Regions from separate parts of the Paenibacillus riograndensis SBR5 genome, predicted to be linked through region 3. Evidence: riboswitches for the same ligand, from Rfam matches in the RefSeq annotation. Region 3 holds a riboswitch; each other region holds the start of a gene.
The links. A riboswitch is a leader RNA that binds a small molecule or an ion and turns the genes downstream of it on or off. The one in region 3 is predicted to bind cyclic di-GMP.
Positions count from the first base shown of each region.

Region 1: another riboswitch for cyclic di-GMP. It lies ahead of PRIO_RS34595 (anti-repressor SinI family protein); the one in region 3 lies ahead of PRIO_RS03775 (transglutaminase-like domain-containing protein).
Region 2: another riboswitch for cyclic di-GMP. It lies ahead of PRIO_RS35340 (choice-of-anchor A family protein); the one in region 3 lies ahead of PRIO_RS03775 (transglutaminase-like domain-containing protein).

Region 1 is NZ_LN831776.1:553,624-555,823, reverse strand. Features, by position in the region: gene PRIO_RS02470 (TasA family protein) at 1-217, shown strand, start outside; gene PRIO_RS02465 (helix-turn-helix domain-containing protein) at 473-805, shown strand; gene PRIO_RS34595 (anti-repressor SinI family protein) at 899-1,054, opposite strand; cyclic di-GMP riboswitch class I at 1,084-1,177, opposite strand; gene PRIO_RS02460 (2-oxoglutarate dehydrogenase E1 component) at 1,616-2,200, shown strand, end outside.
Region 2 is NZ_LN831776.1:682,563-684,762, reverse strand. Features, by position in the region: gene PRIO_RS35340 (choice-of-anchor A family protein) at 1-731, opposite strand, end outside; cyclic di-GMP riboswitch class I at 815-902, opposite strand; gene PRIO_RS02990 (ASCH domain-containing protein) at 2,083-2,200, opposite strand, start outside.
Region 3 is NZ_LN831776.1:861,797-863,996, forward strand. Features, by position in the region: gene PRIO_RS03770 (class D sortase) at 1-601, shown strand, start outside; cyclic di-GMP riboswitch class I at 724-805, shown strand; cyclic di-GMP riboswitch class I at 880-961, shown strand; gene PRIO_RS03775 (transglutaminase-like domain-containing protein) at 975-1,784, shown strand; rRNA gene PRIO_RS03780 (16S ribosomal RNA) at 2,152-2,200, shown strand, end outside.

The sequences.
Region 1 (2,200 bases), 310 kb from region 3:
GGACGCCCTGAAGGGTCAAACCCCGGATCTGGTCAAAAATACCGGATGGGATCAAATTCTCACTGAAGCTGACGGCATCAAAGCACAGAGCAGCGACAGCTTTTCGGTCAAGTTCGAATTCGTGGATACTGGCGAAGCACAAAACTATTTCCAAAAGGATAAGCTGAAGCTGACCTGGAATTTCGAAGCCAAACAAGGCCCTAAAAAGGATTACTAATTCATAGCGGACTGCATTTTCTGAAGCAGCCTATCCTGATTCCGAATCCGGAAGCAGATTAGGCTGTTTTCCCTTGTAGCAACGATTTTTGTCCGTTGTAAGGAAATTTGTTATACTGACAAGTGGAAACGGCTCTGCGTCTTACGGGCGGCACCCGTTTCGGCGAGAAATATGAGGATGATTATTGGCGTAACCGTATAAATCCTTATATTTTAACAAAAAGTACGGAGGGGCGTTGTAATCGTGCCGGATAATATGGGAAGTCGCATCCACCATCTCCGTCTGGAAAAAGGCTGGTCCTTATCCGAACTGGCGGACAAGGCTGATGTTGCGAAATCATACTTAAGCAATGTAGAAAGAAATATTCAATCCAACCCCTCAATCCAATTTATCGAAAAAATCGCTGACGCGCTCCAGGTTTCCATCCACAGTCTGCTCTATGGCGAACCTTCGGATGCTGACGAATCCTCCCTGGACGGCGAATGGTTCCGGCTTGTCCAGGAAGCCATGGCCTCAGGTATAAGCAAGAGGGAATTCAAAGAGTTTCTCGATTACCAAAAATGGCGGCTGGAGCAGAAGGATCAATAATGGCGGTCATCCGCAGGCTCCAGCGATACAGAAAAGGGCACAGCGTATGATTGCTGTGCCCTTTTCTGTATGTATTTCCCCATAATAAACGCTCTACATCGCCTGCAATGCTGTTTTTTCGTTTAAAAACCGGCGGATTTCATCCGCCTCGATCCCTGCCTTCTTGGCCGACATCAGCAAATACACCCATTCTAAATCCAGATCACCCGTCAGCAGTTCTCCGTCATTCCCCTGGTTGGACTTATCCAAGAATATCTCCTCCTAGAATTTATGCGTCCCCAGGCAGTCCGGCCGTCGTAGTAGCTCCAGCATCTCTACAGTAGACCCGAGACTTTGTGTCCCTGCCTTTCGGCAGGTTTACCCTTTACTGGACCCTTTACATGAAAGGATCTGGTTAGAAACCATGAAACCGTTATCCGCAATAACATTATACAATATCTTACACGAAAAGTGTGTCGTTATTTGGAAATTTTTTATGCTAAGTAGTGCAAAAGAATAGCTTTTTTTGCTAACCTTTGTCCAAAAAATATGTCTTAAGAAGCTGTTGATGAACATTTCCGATTTATACATAGGTCATTGTTACTAGTTGAACCGGCTGCAAATCCTGATTCTGCAACCAATATCCGTTCTTCATCATTTCCGGACTGAATCATGCCGTTTTGCGAACGGATTCCCCGAAAGTATGAATTGATTACACGTCTTGAAAGTAGCACAATAAGATGTGAAATGAAACCGTAAACATCGCAGCTCCACTGGGCGCTCAAGCCACCATGCGGCCACGTGGAGTTCATCCGTTAGGAGGATGTATTCATGGCAGTTAAAGAGCCCTATAACGAATCCATTTGGAGTAAGTATCACGGCCCCAATCTGGGCTATATTCAAGAGAAATATGAGCAATTCGTTAAAGATCCCTCTTCAGTAGAACATCATTACCGTGATCTATTTACTGTTTCCGGCCCTCCTCCGCTTGCTCCGGATGCCGTACCGGCCCCGCAGCCGGCTCTTTCGGGAGGCACCGAGTGGCTGAGAAAGGCCGTAAGAGCTTCCAAGCTAATCGCCAATATTCGTATATATGGCCATATGGCCGCTAATATCGATCCGCTTGAGCAGGGGAATAACCCTATGGCGAAATGGCTGGATTATGAAACCTATGATCTCACCCGCGAGGACCTGATCGCTATGCCCGCCTCGCTGATCTGGGAGAATGCGCCGGCGGATGTTCATACCGCCTGGGACGCGGTTCACCGGATGCTCCAGGCTTATACGCAGACTATCGCCTACGAATTCGGGCATGTGCACGACGAACAGGAGCTGCGCTGGCTGAACAGCCAGGCAGAGTCCACAAGCTCTCCGGCCCCTCTGAATAATGCCGAGCGCAAGGAGCTGCTGAACCGC
Region 2 (2,200 bases), 180 kb from region 3:
GCCAATATCGTGCCCTCGATTGTCGTGTTCCCGATATTCACAGAAGCAGCTTCATAGAAATTGAACAGGACTTTGCGGGGTTTGCCTCCCCAGAATTGAAAATTGGGAATTTTCACAGCGCTTCCGCCCACATTAATAATGACGGTGGCATCACCTGCTATGTTGAACTGCAGCCCGTTGGCGTCAGCCAAATCAGCAGCGGCCAGATGAATGACATTATAGGCATCCGGAGCGTTAATCGTCATTTTTCCATATTCTTTTACAAAAGGCTGTGTCTGCGTCAATGCGGCCAATTCATCCGAACGCCGGACCAAAAACTGTTCCTCGGCCGCAAAATCAATCGGCGTCCCTTGGCGGGGGGTCTCCTTGAGATCCGCCCGTGTGGTGCTTATAGTGCCTCCGTATACAGCTGCCCCATATATAGTTCCGTCTGTTAGAGTGAGATTTTTGCCGGCAACCAGCACATCCCCGCCGGGCGCATCCTTGGAAACACCGTACCCCTGCAACGTAATATTTCCTTCAGCCGCGAGCCTTCCATGAATCTGATCGTAAGATTGCGTGAAATCTCCAAAGATAAATGCATTAAAATTGCCGGCAACACCCAGGACAGGGGTAGGGATATACGGCATATTTCCCGCAGCTTTAACATTCCATCCCCAGGTAACCGTGCTGCTCAATGCTAATACTCCTGTCAGAATCAGAGCTGCTGCTTTCAGTGATCTTTTTTTCAATCGCCTTGCACCTCCTAGTAACTTATTCTATGATTTTGCGGAAAAACTATAACAACAAAAAGACCGCCACGAAGGGTCAGCTTCACGGCGGCCGGACGATCATAGCCCTGGTCGGGCATTAGATTCCTGACTTTGCGTCCCGTCCTTTCAGACGGTTTGCGTTTATACATGAGAAATATAGATTAAATAAAACTTATGTAGTCTATGACATTTGTTACTTTTGAACTAATTTCAGTTTAGCCTCTTCCCTGCCCGATTGTCAATCTATTCCTTAACTATTTTTTCAAGTCGCGGTTGCCTGAAACATGGACAAACCCGCTATCTATAAGGATTTCCAGCCTTCCTGTCCAGAAGGAAATCTCTCAACAGAATGGTTTTTGCCTTTTTCAAAGTATCAGATCTTGTATTTAATTGCAATTTTTAATATTAAAATTTAGTATATTCGAACTATAATTTCAAATCTTATCCAGAACCTTTATTCCTAGCTATATGTACTCCTTAAGGAGCAAGAACTTCCCTGCAAATTAGGACTGCACAACAAAAAACCGCCCCGGAATCAACCGGCAGCAGTTCTTCATCCTTCTCTATGTAATGCTATATACGCTCCCGTAACCAGACATTGCGGATATAGCGAATTGGGATTTACAGCAGCTGAACCCAGCCAATCATGGACACCCACAACGGAATACTCAAAAACAACCCGAATACCAGCCCACGGCGGAGACTTCCTTCATGACTCATCATAATTCTCCTTTTGAGGTGCTTTATTTTGTTACGTTTCAATCTTTTATATTTCAATTTTAATATAAAACAATTTTTATTATTTTATTGTGAAAAATATCACATAAAATCACCCTTTTTTATAAATACCAGTGGTTATTTTATCCACCCCATGCAGCGCAAGGATCAGCCAGACAAAATAAAACGGGCCTCACCATGGGAGCTGGCAAGACCCTGCAAGCTATTTATAAACACCGGGGAGTGTTTGGTACATTCAATATATATCCTTAACCTGAAAACAAGCTGATAGCTGCATAAAAATTACATTAAAAGCTTCCAATAACCCAGTGTGCCGAAAAAAACGACCAGGGCCACGGGAAGTATAATTTTCCGGCTTACCTTATCCTCAAACGAAAAATACAAACACAGCATACAAAGCCACGCAATAAGGAGACTTCCCATTTCCTATGCATACGCCCTTTCTTATACATCCTGATGATCGCGCGGGACAGTGGCAGCACCAAACATCCTATAAGAAGATTACCCGCGAGTCAGCCGGTTCATACCCAATCATGGCTTGGGCCGCTAAATATTTTTTTGTTCCGCCAAAAGGTTATGCAGTCCCGGCAGGTCACTGCTCCCCCTCCAGTACAGGGTACTCCCAGAAGCTCAGCCTGCCTTTCGCCGGTATGGGCCGGGCAAGCGCCGTCACATCCTCCAGCTTCCAGGCATAACGTCCTGGCGCATAA
Region 3 (2,200 bases):
CAAAGCAAATGAATGGTACAACGACTGGCAGCAGCAGAAGCTGCTGGAGGAAGCCGAACAGGCGTACAGTGAGATTTCGCCTTCACCGTCTCCGCAGTCAGATCTGCACAAACAATATGCTGAAGTCACCCAGCTTCTCGCCGAGGAATCTTCTGAGGGTGACCTGGCGAAAGCGACAGAAGCGCCGGCTCCCGAAATCAAGCTGGGAGGCAAGATCACAGGCATTATCCAGATCGACAAAATCAATTTGAAGCTGCCCGTACTGGAAGGGGCGACTAAAGCCAACATGAAGCATGCTGCCGCCCACATGAAGGAGACCGCGGCTATCGGGCAGGTTGGCAATGCTGCGATTGCAGCTCATAGATCGAGAACAGCAGGCAGGCTTTTTAACAGGCTCAACGAAGTTGAGGTCGGTGATACCATATCCGTGCAAACAAAGGAACAGGATTACCAGTACGTAGTGTATGATATTTCAATTGTAGAGCCTACGGATGTTTCCGTATTAAATGGACATAACGATGATAAAATACTCACTCTGATTACCTGTGATCCATTGGTCAATCCCACTCATCGCCTGATTATTCATGCCAGATTGTCTTAAATCCCAAAATAGCTGCGTCCTAAAAGCAGTATATTAAAATTTAATTAAAAAATAGTAGAAGTCTAGTGATTTGGGTCTTGAATATAGATATAAATATGATACTATATAACTATAAAAGCTAAGCACGACAACGGCAAACCTATCGAAAGGTAGGGACGCAAAGCTAAAGGGCCTTCCCGCTATGGATGGCAGCCAGCTACCGAATGAAGAGGCTTTTTTTGTTTGTTCTTAAATATGAATCTATCAATCTACATTAGAAGTAGGAACAGATAAAGCTTATACGATAACGGCAAACCTATCGAAAGGTAGGGACGCAAAGCTAAAGGGCCTTCCCAATACGAATGGCAGCCAGCTACCGAAAGGGGTTTTATCCATGAAAAAGTTCTTTTTTACGTTGTTAACATTGTTTGTAGTTGCCACTTCCGTCCAGACAGGATCAGCTGAAGCTGCCAGCACGGACACAGGCTGGTTGAATACATCGCAATTGAATCAAGGGGTTATCGCTGTTTCCTATGAAGTTCCTAAGGACAAGCGTATTAAGCTCATGATTACTAAGGACAACAATAGCTACACATATAACCTATATGCTTCTAAGCCCAATGAAACCTTCCCGCTGCAGCAAGGTAACGGTTCGTATAAAATATCTGTTCTGGAGAACACTACCGGCAATAAATACAAAGTGATGTCCTCCGAAACCGTAGACCTCAGCATGAGCGATGCGAACGACGTATACTTGAGCTCCGTACAGAATGTGAAATGGAGTTCTTCCGATAAATCAGTTCTGAAAGCTGCTCAGCTCACACAGGGGCTGACCACTGATGAACAAAAGGTAAAAGCAATATACAACTACATCGTTTCTAATGTGAAATATGACTATAGCCTAGCTTCCAGTGTTACGACTGACTACATCCCCAACAATGATAATACACTGGCCACCAAGAAGGGGATTTGCTACGATTATGCTTCATTGTTTGCAACCATGCTCCGCAGTCAAGGCATACCTACCAAATTGGTGATGGGGAATACCAGCTATGTGACTTCATACCATGCCTGGAACGAAGTCTTGCTTGACGGCAAATGGGTGACTATCGACACTACAGTTGATGCCGGTTTAGGCAAGAACAACAAAGAAACGGGATTAATTAAAGTAGCAAGCAAATACTCTGCAGCGAAATTCTACTAAGAGAAGTGAATATACAATCAACAATAGGATCTTTGGAGATAACCCGCTTAAATATTAAGTGGGTTATTTTTCTTTTTCTAAAGGGTTGCTTTTTTATATGACTATGGGGTATTATAAGTAAGCGTTGTTGGAGCGCTGCTAAGTAAATGAAGAATGATTGAATAAATTGTTCAAAAAAAGCTTGCATTGCTCAAACAAACGTGGTATATTATAAGAGTTGCTGGTGACGAGAAAATCATCGCCGACAACGAGTTTGATCTTTGAAAACTGAACAACGAGTGAGTGGGATTTCACGTAAGTGAGATCCAAAATGAGAATGCAAATTCTCGTCAGATGTTTCAAAATGAGCTATCGCTCTTTTCAATACCAATTGGAGAGTTTGATCCTGGCTCAGGACGAACGCTGGCGGCGTGCCT